2 regions of the Mesorhizobium sp. WSM1386 genome follow, and region 2 is predicted to be linked to the other one. Evidence: riboswitches for the same ligand, from Rfam matches in the RefSeq annotation. Region 2 holds a riboswitch; the other holds the start of a gene.
What was found. Region 2 has a riboswitch for S-adenosylmethionine ahead of metX (homoserine O-acetyltransferase MetX). Riboswitches for the same ligand answer to the same signal wherever they lie in the genome.
Positions count from the first base shown of each region.

Region 1: linked by a shared signal. The riboswitch ahead of AC0NIH_RS32390 (O-succinylhomoserine sulfhydrylase) and the one ahead of metX (homoserine O-acetyltransferase MetX) in region 2 are both predicted to bind S-adenosylmethionine.

Region 1 covers NZ_CM148373.1:6,665,666-6,672,008, reverse strand. Annotated here, with positions in the region: gene argF (ornithine carbamoyltransferase) at 1-170, shown strand, start outside; gene AC0NIH_RS32405 (Hsp33 family molecular chaperone) at 283-1,314, shown strand; gene apaG (Co2+/Mg2+ efflux protein ApaG) at 1,354-1,746, opposite strand; gene AC0NIH_RS32395 (ceramide glucosyltransferase) at 1,967-3,118, shown strand; gene AC0NIH_RS32390 (O-succinylhomoserine sulfhydrylase) at 3,155-4,345, opposite strand; SAM riboswitch at 4,401-4,478, opposite strand; gene AC0NIH_RS32385 (2'-deoxycytidine 5'-triphosphate deaminase) at 4,567-5,661, shown strand; gene AC0NIH_RS32380 (ABC transporter substrate-binding protein) at 5,761-6,343, shown strand, end outside.
Region 2 covers NZ_CM148373.1:1,547,008-1,553,350, forward strand. Annotated here, with positions in the region: gene AC0NIH_RS07575 (DUF1194 domain-containing protein) at 1-190, shown strand, start outside; gene AC0NIH_RS07580 (glycosyltransferase family 2 protein) at 220-1,134, opposite strand; gene AC0NIH_RS07585 (DUF1330 domain-containing protein) at 1,562-1,882, shown strand; gene metW (methionine biosynthesis protein MetW) at 1,895-2,509, opposite strand; gene metX (homoserine O-acetyltransferase MetX) at 2,682-3,851, opposite strand; SAM riboswitch at 3,972-4,049, opposite strand; gene hisC (histidinol-phosphate transaminase) at 4,222-5,331, shown strand; gene AC0NIH_RS07605 (prephenate/arogenate dehydrogenase family protein) at 5,387-6,322, shown strand; gene AC0NIH_RS07610 (sugar kinase) at 6,319-6,343, opposite strand, start outside.

The DNA.
Region 1 (6,343 bases), 1.6 Mb from region 2:
TGATGGCGAGGGCGAAGCCCGACGCATTGTTCATGCACTGCCTGCCTGCTCATCGCGGCGAGGAAGTGACCGACGAAGTCATCGACGGCCCGCATTCGGTGGTCTTCGACGAGGCCGAGAACAGGCTCCACGCCCAGAAGGCCGTGCTTGCCTGGTGTTTGGGCGCTTGACGTGTCCGGGTGCCTGAAGTGTCTGGCCGCTTGATCTGCGGGGCCGCGATGCCTATCTGCGCCGCATCACGCAAATCAAGCGCGTTTGGACGCATGCTCCCGAGAGGACGGCATGGCCGCGCCCCGGAGCTTTGTCATGTTGGAAACGTATCAAGTGACTGAACACCACCCCAAACTCGGCGAGTTCGGTTACGCCGGCGACGATCACGTCGTGCCCTTCGAGGTCGGCCCTCTCGACGTGCGTGGCCGCACGGTCCAGCTCGGGCCGATGCTCGACGCCATCCTGAGCCGCCACGATTATCCCGAGCCGGTCGCGCGCCTGCTGGCGGAAGCCTGTGTGCTGACGGTGCTGCTCGGCACTTCGCTCAAGTTCGAGGGCAAGTTCATCCTGCAGACCCGCACCGACGGGCCGGTCGACATGCTGGTGGCGGACTTCTCCACGCCCTCGGCGCTGCGTGCCTATGCGCGCTTCGACGCCGATCGGCTCGAGGCTTTGGTCGCGGTCGGCGAGACATCGCAGCAGACGCTGCTCGGCAGCGGCGTTCTGGCGCTGACCATCGACCAGGGCGCCCACACGCAGCGCTATCAGGGCATCGTCCAGCTCGACGGCGAAACGCTGGAAGACGCCGCGCGCACCTATTTCCGCCAGTCGGAACAGATCCCGACCGATATCAGGCTGTCGGTGGCCAAGCTGTTGACGCCCGGCCCTGGCGGCGCGCGCGAGCAATGGCGTGCCGGCGGCATCCTGGCGCAGTTCCTGCCGCAATCGCCCGAGCGCATGCCCGTTCCGGACCTGCCCGGCGGCGATGGCGATCCGCGCGAGGAGATCCATGATCCGGCCGACAATTCCTGGCAGGAGTTGCTGGCGCTGCTCGGCACCATCGAGCCGACCGAACTCATCGATCCGACGATCGGCGCCGAACGGCTGCTCTATCGCCTGTTCCATGAGCACGGCGTGCGCGTCTTCGGCGGCGTTCCCGTCGCCGACCAGTGCTCATGCTCGCGCGACAAGATCCGCGGCATCCTCGAGGGCTTCTCCGCGCAGGAGATCAAGGACAGCACCGAGGATGGCGGCATCCACGTCGCCTGCGAGTTCTGCTCGAAGCAATATGACTTCGACCCAGCGGAATTCGCGGCGCAATGAAGGAACCGGCTTTCTCTCCATGGAACGGGGAGAAAGCCGCTAATTCACCGTCCGCCGCGTTCCTGGCAGGTCGAGTGAAAATGCCGGAATGGCGATGTCGAAGGTCTCGCCGCGCTTGTTGCGCATCGTGTAGCGGCCGACCATGATCCCTGACGGGGTCGAGAGCGGGCAGCCGGACGTATACTGATAGCTGTCGCCGGGATTGAGTTCAGGCTGGTCACCGACGACGCCCGGCCCACTCACTTCCTCGACCCGGCCGGTGCCGTCGGTGATATGCCAATAACGCGACAGAAGCTGCACGAACTCGTCCGACTGGTTGTCGATCGTTATCTGATAGCCCCAGACATAGCGGTTCTCCGAAGGATCCGAGCGATCCTCGAGATAGAACGGCCTGACCTGCACTTCGATGTTGCGCGTGACGGCGCTATACATAAACGGCTCCAAACTGATCCGGTAATTTCGGCGCTCCCGGCGGGCAGGTCAACATGCGCGTCTTGTCGCGCCCGGCCTTGAAAGGCAGGTGCCGGCAAAGAATGTCATTTAAGTGACACAGGACAATGGTGGTGTGCGCCAAGCGGGCGACTCGACGCTCTGTCGAACTGTTGAAAACGGCCACAAAGCCGGCCGTCTTTTCTGGAGTGACCAGATCTCGATGGAACTCACTCTCATAGCCGCCTCGCTTTCGACTGCTCTCATTCTCTCAAATGCCGCCAGCATTTCGCTTGCCGCTTCGCAGCTGAAACGGCAAACCACGATCGCCCCGCCGGGCGGCAAATCACAGCCAGTGTCGATTGTCGTGCCATCGCGTGGTGTCGAGCCGTTCACGCACGAGACACTGGAGCGCGCCTTCTCGCTCGACTGGCCGCGCTACGAGCTGATCTTCTGCGTCGCCCATGCCGACGATCCGGTCGTCAAACTGATAAACAGGGCAATTGCCCGGTTTCCCAAAGTGCCGGCTCGGCTGTTGATCGGCGACGACCGCATCAGCGCCAATCCCAAACTCAACAACTGCGTCAAGGGCTGGGAAGCGGCGCGCCACAACTGGGTCGTTCTTACAGACTCCAACGTGCTGATGCCCAGGGACTACATCCAGCATTTGATGGCGGCGTGGCGGGCGGATACCGGCCTTGTCTGCTCGACGCCGATCGGCTCGCGTCCCGACGGTTTTTGGGCCGAGGTCGAATGCGCCTTTCTCAACACGCTGCAGGCCCGCTGGCAATATGCCGGCGAGGCGCTCGGCCTCGGCTTCGCCCAGGGCAAGAGCATGCTGTGGAACAAGCCGATGCTGGATGCCAGCGGCGGCATTCGCGCGTTGGCGGCCGAGATCGCCGAGGACGCCGCCGCGACCAAGCTGGTGAACGGCCTCGGCCTGCGCGTCAATCTCGTCGCTTCGCCCTTCGAGCAGCCGCTCGGCCGGCGCACGCTTGGCGAGATCTGGTCGCGCCAGGCCCGCTGGGCGCGCCTGCGCCGCGTCACCTTCCCGCTGTTCTTCGCGCCCGAAATCCTCACTGGTGCTGTGGTGCCGCTGGCGCTTGCGCTGGTCGCGGCGGCAGGCGCCGGCTTCAGCCTCTGGGCAACCGCGCTTGCCGTGTTGGCGGCCTTCTATCTTCCGGAATGCGCCCTGGCCTGGTCCAAGGGCTGGTACCTGTCGCCGCGCATGGTCGCGGCGATCATGGTGCGCGACCTGATCCTGCCGGCGATGTGGACGCGCGGCTGGCTCGGCGGCGCCGTCGACTGGCGCGGCAACGCGATGACCATCCGCACCAAGGCGGCCGAACTGGAGGAGACGCCGTCAAGCGCTTGATAGCGCCCGTTCGACTGACCTGCTTGGCGGTCTTCCCTATTTGGCTGCCCTCAACGCCTGCGCGATGTCTTCCAGAAGGTCGTCGGTATCCTCCAGGCCGACCGACAGCCTGAGCGTACCTGGCCCGATGCCGAGTTCGGCGCGCGCCTCGTCGCTCAAATTCTTATGCGTCGTCGTCGCTGGATGGGTGATCAGGCTCTTGGCATCGCCGAGATTGTTCGAGATCAGAACGATGTCCAGCGCATTCTGCAAGGCGAAGGCCGCCTGCTTGCCACCCTTGACGTCGAGGCAGATCAGCGTCGAGCCGCCCGACATCTGCTTCTTGACGATATCAGCCTGCGGGTGGTCGGCACGGCCGGGATAGATGACGCGGGCGATCTGTGGCTGCTCGGCCAGGAAATCGGCGATCCTGCCGGCGCTTTCCGTCTGCTGGCGCACGCGCACCGGCAGCGTCTCCAGTCCCTTCAGCAGCGTCCAGGCATTGAACGGCGACAGGCTGGGGCCGGTGTGGCGGAAATAGTCGTGCAGGTTCTCGTCGATCCACTTCTTGTCCGAAAGGATGACGCCGCCGAGACAACGGCCCTGGCCGTCAATGTGCTTGGTGGCCGAATAGACGACAATGTGGGCGCCGAGCTGCAGCGGCTTCTGCTGCAGCGGCGTGGCGAAGACATTGTCGACGACGAGCCGCGCACCGATTGAATTGGCCAGCGATGCGACGGCGGCGATGTCGACCACTTCCAGCGTTGGGTTGGTCGGGCTTTCCAGGAAGAACAGCTTGGTGTTGGGCCTCACCGCCTTTTCCCAGTTGGCGATATCGGTGCCATCGACCAGCGTCGCCTCGATGCCGTAGCGCGGCGCCAGCGTCTCGACCACCCAGCGGCAGGAGCCGAACAGCGCGCGCGCCGCCACGATATGGTCGCCGGCCTTGACGCTGCACAAGAGTGCCGCCGTCACCGCCGCCATGCCCGAAGCCGTGGCGCGCGCATCCTCGGCACCCTCCAGCGCGCACATGCGCTTTTCGAACATGTCGACGGTCGGATTGGCGTAGCGCGAATAGATGAAGCCTGGTTCCTCGCCCTTGAAACGGGCCTCCGCCGCCTGCGCCGTCTCGTAGACATAGCCCTGGGTGAGGTACATTGCTTCCGACGTCTCGCCGAATTGGGAACGCAGGGTTCCGCCGTGGACGAGGGCTGTCTGTGGCTTCCAGTCGCGCTTCTTGTTGCTCATTGCTTTGTTCCAGACACAAAAAAACCGGCCGCGAAAGTCGCAACCGGTCCATACGGCCTTGCGGCCAACGGTCCTTTAGCGACTTGTTTAACGTGGCTGCAAGCCGACCGGCCAAATCACCACGGGATAACGACCCTTTAGACCCGTCCCACGCTTGCGTCAATTGCCGGCTTCATTAAGAGGTTTGTGCGACAAGAAAATCGTCGGCCAGGAGCGCAGCCTTGCGGCAGACAGGCATTCTTCCCGATCAGGACATATCGGCGCTGTTCCAGTCCGGCGCGCTGAAGTCGGCGCGCGCGCTCGATGCCGACCAGATCCAGCCGGCGAGCCTCGATCTCAGGCTCGGGGACAAGGCCTGGCGGGTGCGAGCCTCCTTCCTGCCCGGCCCCAACCACACGGTTTCGGAAAAGCTCGATCGCCTGAAGCTGCACGAGATCAATCTTGCCGAAGGCGCTGTGCTGGAAACCGGCTGCGTCTACATCGTGCCGCTGCTCGAAAGCCTGGCGCTGCCGGCGGAGATTTCGGCCTCGGCCAACCCGAAGAGCTCGACCGGCCGGCTCGATATCTTCACCCGCGTCATGACCGACCGCGGCCACGAGTTCGACAAGATCGCCGCCGGCTACAACGGTCCGCTCTATCTGGAAGTCAGCCCGCGCACCTTCCCGATCGTCGCGCGCACCGGTTCGCGCCTGTCGCAGATACGCTTCCGCACCGGCAACGCACTGCTCTCGGAAGCCGAATTGCATGAACTGCACCGTGCCGAGATGCTGGTCGCCACCGAACCACCGAACATTTCCGGCGGCGGCATCGCACTGTCGATCGACCTCAACGGCGACAAGGATGGCCTGGTCGGCTATCGCGGCAAGCATCACACCGGTCTCGTCGACGTGGACAAGCGCGCCGCGCAGGATGTCGTCGACTTCTGGGAGCCGATCCACAAGAGCGGCGCCGGCGAACTGGTGCTCGATCCCGACGAATTCTACATCCTCGTCAGCCAGGAAGCGGTGCACGTGCCGCCTCTCTATGCCGCCGAGATGACACCCTTCGATCCGCTCGTTGGCGAATTCCGCGTCCACTATGCCGGCTTCTTCGATCCGGGCTTCGGTCATTCGGCGTCCGGCGGCACCGGCAGCCGGGCGGTGCTCGAAGTGCGCAGCCACGAAGTGCCGTTCATCCTCGACCATGGCCAGATCGTCGGCCGGCTGGTCTACGAGCACATGCTGAAGCGGCCGCAGGCGCTCTACGGCACCGATCTCGGCTCCAACTACCAAGCGCAGGGCCTGAAGCTGTCCAAGCATTTCCGCCCTGCGGGCTGAGCTCTGACTACCACCAGGTAAAATACTTGCCTGCGCTGGCACATCATGCTTGGCTGGCTTGTCGGTCGCCGGGATGCGGCGTTCAAGGGGAACAAGAAAATGCAGATTTCAAAATGGATCCTGTCGGCGGCAGGCGCTGCCATGTTGGCGATGGCGGCCGGCTCTCTGTCGGCGCAGGCTGCCGAGAAATTGAAAATCGGCACCGAGGGCGCCTATCCGCCGTTCAACACCATCACCTCTGACGGCAAGGTTGTCGGCTTCGACATCGACATCGCCAATGCGCTGTGCGCGCAGATGAAGGTCGAGTGCGAAATCGTCACCCAGGACTGGGATGGCATCATCCCCGCCCTGCAGGCCAAGAAGTTCGACGCCATCATCGCCTCGATGAGCATCACCGAGGAGCGCAAGAAGCAGGTCGCCTTCACCAACAAATATTATACGACGCCGCTCGCCCTGGTCGCCTTGAAGGACAGCGACATCGCCTCCACCGAACCGGCAGCACTTGCCGGCAAGACGGTCGGCGCCCAGGCTGCGACCACGCAGGCCACCTATGACCAGGATGTCTATGGCAAGGCAGGCGCGGAGGCAAAGCTCTACCCGACCCAGGAGGAAGCGATCACCGACCTGCAGAACGGCCGGCTTGACGCTGTGATCTCGGACAAGTTCGTGCTGATGGACTGGA
Region 2 (6,343 bases):
CGTGCTGCCGATTTATGCGTCCGCGGAGTTCTCGACGGCGATCCGGCGCAAGCTGATCCTCGAAGTGAGCGGCATTCAGGACAAGGCCAAGGTCACCCCCATCGAGACGGATGCGCCGATCGACTGCCTGCAAGGCGAGCGGGACAGGCGGTTCCTGTCAGATCCGTATTTCCCGGAACTCGACCGGTAAATCGTCGGCCGCGCCGGCGCTGCGGCAAACTAGTCGCGAACTTCATCGTAGAGATCGCGACGCCAACGCCGGCCATGGACGTAGCCATTGATCAGTTCCGGCAATGAATAGCCAAGCGCTTCCGACGAGCGGTTAGCCATGTAGCCTGCGAAGGCCTCAGGTATCCGGCCTTTGAGAAGATCGGCGATGATCTGCCGCGTGATCATGAAGGGCGGGACGTGAGGGTAGCAGCGTGCGATATGCGGATGTTTGCCCATCAGGTCCGCATAGGCTTCGACGTAACCCGCCCTGCGGCCAGAAATCGAATTCTGCGAACTGTGCTTCGTCCAGTCGATATCCCTGGACAATTGCGCGCCGAAGCGTCTTGCCAGGCGCAGCAACAATTCCCGATCCTGCATCCGGGTGATGTCGCTGTCGTAGCCGCCGATCGCCAGCAAGGCGTCGCGACGGGCCGTTATCGCGGACCCGGCGACGAAGGCCGTTTGTGCCACCACCGCTCGCTCCAGCATCGATGGGCTCAGAAAGGCAGTACGGTTGACGCTGTTGGTGGCTCGGTTTCCCTTCATTGAAACGTATGAAGAGAGCAGCACCTGAAGCGCCGGATTGTCATCAAACCATTTCAAGGTCCGTTCGACCCGATGCGGCAAGTAGACGTCGTCCGAATCAAGGAAGGTCACCACCGGCGCCCGCGCCCGCTCGATGCCGGCATTCCTGGCGGCGTTGGCGCCCCGCCATTTCGCGCCGACATAGATCAGCCGTGGGTCGCGAATACGGGCCAGCGCCGCCTCCGTACCGTCGGTGGAGCCGTCGTCGACGACGATATGCTCTAGCCTCGGCATGCTCTGGGAAAGCACGCTTTCGACGGCGCGCAACACCTTGTCGCGTCGGTTGTGGGTCGGCGTGATGACCGTGATGAGGGGAGAGCGTTCCGTTTTCGCGGTCATGGCGCGTTAGCCGCTTCCAGCGCAAATGTGCCCTTCCTGTCCGGTCTATCGATCTTCAGGATGGTCGAATGAATCGGACTTCCCCCTCCGTGCTCCTCGGTGGTGTTCGGCGTGAAGTTATAAAAAACAGCCACTCCTGTCACGCGTCGTGCAACGGTTCAATCCCGCGCGAGACGACGAATTGGTGCAGCGCGCAGTTCAAATGCAACACCGTCGCCCCCAGTCTTCCCGGGAATCAATCTTGCGAAGATGGCCAAACCCGGAGCGGAATTGCATGCATTCCTTTGCGTCAGACGTAATCGCATCGCCGCCGGAGCTTGGGCAGACTGTCCTAGAAACGGAGCATGATCCGAAAACCGCTTCACACTTTTCGGCATCATGCTCTAGCGAGGCCGCTGATCGGCTTCGATCCGAAGGGAGCAAGATCATGACCGCCTACGCCGTTGCCCATATGCGCCAAGCTACAATGGGTCCGCAGATTGTCGAATATCTGCACAAGATCGATGCCACGCTGGAGCCCTTCGGCGGCCGGTTCCTGGTCCATGGCGGCGATGTCGAGGTGATCGAGAACGACTGGCAAGGCCACCTCATCGTCATCGAATTCCCCGACAGGGAGCATGTGCGCGGTTGGTACAATTCGCCGGCCTATCAGGCGATCCTTGCCCTGCGGACCGACAATTCGCAATCCGACGTCGTCTTCGTCGATGGTGTCGAACATCCGCACAAGGCCATCGATGTCCTGGAATAGATGCGTGGTGCCTTATCGTTTCAGCAGGAACACTGCCTGCTGGCCGAAGAAGTTCCAAAACCACCAGGGCATCGACAGGGCGATCTTCTGACCGTTGGCGTCGAGCGCGGTTGCCTTTTCCACCGTAGCGCCAAGCTCCTCGCACAGATTGACGAAGTCGCGGATAGTGCAGAAGTGGATGTTGGGCGTGTCGTACCAGGAATAGGGCAGGTCCGAGGTCACCGGCATGCGGCCCTTGACGAACAGCGACAGCCGCACCCGCCAGTGGCCAAAATTGGGGAAGGACACGATCGCCCGGTTGCCGATCCGGAGCAATTCGTCGAGCACCAGCTTCGGGTTGCGGGTGGCCTGCAAGGTCTGCGACAGGACGACGAAGTCAAAACCCTTGTCGGGATAGAATTCGAGATCCTTGTCGGCATCGCCCTGGATGACCGAGAGGCCGCGTGCCACGCATTCGTTGACGCCACGCTGCGACAACTCAAGACCGCGGCCGTCGACCTGCTTGGTGTCCTGCAGCAGTTCGAGCAGCGAGCCGTCGCCCGAACCGACGTCGAGCACCCGCGATTGCGGCGGGATCAGGTTGGCGACGACCTCGAGGTCGACGCGCTGGTTGCCGTTGACGCTCATGATGTCGCCCCTTGCCTGGCGCATGATCCTGATCCGAAAAGTCTGCAACTTTTCGGGGTCACGCGCTGACGCCTGGCGCATGATCCCGATCCGAACAGTCTGCAACTGTTCGGGGTCATGCGCTGACGCCTGGCGCATGATCCCGATCCGAACAGTCTACAACTGTTCGGGGTCATGCGCTGAGCCCTCTCGCCCTTGCCGCCGAGCCGATGAAGCCGTTGATGGCGGCGAACAGTTCCGGTTCGTCGAGCAGGAAGGCGTCGTGGCCGCGATCGGTCTCGATCTCGACGAAGGACACCGAGGCGCCGGCGGCGTTGAGCGCATGCACGATGGAGCGGCTCTCCTCGGTCGGAAACAGCCAGTCGCTGGTGAAGGACACCAGGCAGAACCGGGTCTTGGTGCCGGCAAAAGCGTCCGCCAACCGGCCGCCATGGTCGGCGGCGAGGTCGAAATAGTCCATCGACCGCGTCATGTAGAGATAGGAATTGGCATCGAAGCGGTCGACGAAGGTCATGCCCTGGTGTCGCAGATAGCTCTCGATCTGGAAGTCGGCGTCGAAGCCGAAGGTCAGCGCTTCGCGATCCTGCAGGTTGCGACCGAATTTCCGGTGCAGGGCGGCTTCCGACAGATAGGTGATGTGGGCGGCCATGCGCGCCACCGCCAGGCCCTTTTCCGGGCGCTTGCCGTGCTCGAAATATTTGCCGCCATGCCAGTCCGGGTCGGCCATGACGGCTTGCCGGCCGACCTCGTGGAAGGCGATGTTCTGCGAGGAATGGCGCGCGCCAGTGGCGATCGGCAGCGCCGAGAAGACGCGCTCGGGATAGCTCGATGCCCATTCCAGCACCTGCATGCCGCCCATCGAGCCGCCAAGCACGCAGAACAGCTTCTCGATGCCGAAATGGTCGATCAGCATCTGCTGCGCCCGCACCATGTCGCGGATGGTGATGATCGGCAGGTCGAGCCCATAGGGCTTGCCAGTGGCGGGGTTGGTCGAGGCCGGGCCGGTCGAACCCAGGCAGCCGCCGATGACATTGGAGCAGATGACGAAGAAACGGTTGGTGTCGATGATCCGGCCCGGGCCGATCAGGACTTCCCACCAGCCCGGCTTGCCGGTCACCGGATTGGTGCTGGCGACATGCTGGTCGCCGGTCAGCGCATGGCAGACGAGGATGGCGTTGGAGCGAGCATCATTCAGCGTGCCATAGGTCTGGTAAGCGATCTGGAACGGCGACAGCAGCGTGCCGGCGTCGAGCTTGAGCGGCTTGTCGGACCCGAAACGCAACACCGGGCTCGACGGCGTGTCGAACTCGTTGTTAGTCTTTCCTGCGCGCAGAGCGGCCATCAATTCTCTCTTGTTGCACCGTGCTTTTCTCGGAAATCGCTGCCGATCTCCGCGTCGCCGATGCGTTCGTCCGGCCGGCAGCGGACAACAAAAAACCGGCATTGCCTTCGCAAAGCCGGTTACGTCACGCAAACGGCCCTTTAGCGAATTGTTTAACGTGGCTGCAAGCCGACCGGCCAAATCACCACGGAACTGTCGCTGTCCTTCTAGAACTCGCCTGGCTCGCCGTCAATGCCGGTCCTGGGCCGGTCACTGGGCCGGGTGCTGGGCCGGCCGCCGGCACCAATGGCACCTCTCGACATTGCGGGCCATGGCTTGTATTTCCGCAGCGGCCTCCGGGTGGAGGCGGTTTCGACGGATTTTGCAAAAAATGAACCATACACCGGATCGGGCACGTCCAACGCCGCGCGCGGGCATCATGGACATAGATGCCTACGTGCCCGGCAAGAGCACGGCGCCGGCCGGGGTCGCCAAGGTCTACAAGCTGTCGTCGAACGAGAACCCGCTCGGTCCGTCGCCGAAGGCGATCGAGGCCGCGCGGGAGGTTGCGGGAAAGCTCGACGTCTACCCCGATGGCACGGCGAGGCGGCTGCGCGAGGCGATCGCCGAGGTGCATGGCCTCAACCCGCAGAACATCATCTGCTCCAACGGTTCCGACGAGATCCTTGGCCTGCTGGCGCAGACCTACCTCGCGCCGGGCGACGAGGCCGTGTTCACTGAACACGCCTTCATGGTCTACAAGATCTACATCCAGTCGGCAGGTGCCGCGCCGATCGCGGTCAAGGAGACCGACGAGCGCGCCGACATCGATGCGATACTGGCCGCAATTACGCCGCGCACGAAGATCGTGTTCCTCGCCAATCCGAACAATCCGACCGGCACCTATGTGCCGTTCCAGGAGGTGCGCCGGCTGCATGCCGGCCTGCCCCGCAACGTGCTTCTGGTGCTCGACGCGGCCTATGCCGAATATGTCCGCCGCAACGACTACGAAGCGGGCATCGAATTGGTCGGCAGCACCGAGAACGTGGTGATGACGCGCACCTTCTCCAAGATCGGCCTCGGCGGGGCGCGGCTCGGCTGGATGTACGGGCCGATGCACATCGTCGATGCGATCAACCGCGTGCGCGGCCCTTTCAACGTCAACGCGACGGCGATCGAGGCCGGCATCGCGGCGATCCGAGACCGTGCCCATGTCGAGCGCAGCGTGGCGCATAACGAGACCTGGCTCGCCTGGCTGAGCCAGGAGATGACCGGACTTGGGCTGCGGGTGACGCCCAGCGTCGGCAATTTCATCCTCATCCATTTTCGCGACGACCAGAAGCATTCCGCGGCGGCGGCCGACGACTACCTGACGGCGCGCGGCTATATTTTGCGGCGCGTTTCCGGCTACGGATTTCCCAACGCGCTGCGCATGACCGTCGGCACCGAAGAGGCCAATCGCGGCGTTGTCGCCGCGCTCACGACATTCCTGAAAAGCTAGAACGCCGAAAAGCCAGAACGCCGAAAAAGCTGGAACGCCCAGAGCTGGAAACACCATGACGTCACCGATGTTTGAAAAGATCGCGCTGGTCGGCATCGGCCTGATAGGCTCGTCGCTGGCGCGCGTCATCCACCGCGAAGGGCTGGCCCGTCACGTCGCCATTTCGACCCGCAGCGCCGCGACGCTGGCGCGAGCTGAAGAGCTTGGGCTCGGCTCCTCCTACACCACGGATGCGAAAGAAGCGGTTCGCGACGCCGATCTGGTCATCGTCTCGGTACCCGTCGGCTCGTCGGGCGCGGTCGCCGAGGAAATCGCGCCGGCGCTGAAAAAGGGCGCGATCCTCACCGATGTCGGATCGACCAAGGCATCGGTCATCGCGCAGATGCAGCCGCATGTGCCCGATGGCGTCCACTTCATTCCCGGCCACCCGCTGGCCGGCACCGAAAAATCGGGGCCGGACGCCGGGTTTGCCGACCTGTTCGACAATCGCTGGTGCATCTTCACGCCGCTGCCGGACACTGATCCGGACGCAATGGAGAAGCTATCGGAATTCTGGCGCCGCTGCGGCGCCAACATCGACACGATGGACCCCCAGCATCACGACATGACGCTGGCCATCGTCTCGCATTTGCCGCACATCATCGCCTACAACATCGTTGGTACCGCCGACGATCTGGAATCGGTGACCAAGACGGAAGTGATCAAATATTCCGCTTCCGGTTTTCGCGACTTCACGCGCCTCGCCGCCTCCGACCCGACAATGTGGCGGGACGTCTGCCTGCACAACAAGGATGCCATCCTCGAAATGCTGGCGCGGTTCTCGGAAGATTTGGCGTTCCTGCAGCGGGCGATCCGCTGGGGCGACGGAGACAAGCTCTTCGACCTGTTCACCCGGACGCGCGCCGTGCGCCGGTCGATCATCGAGGCCGGCCAGGACATCGACGCGCCCGATTTCGGCCGCCAAGCCGTCGAGCATCCCGCGAAAAGCTAAGCCTGTTCGGGCCAGGTCGCC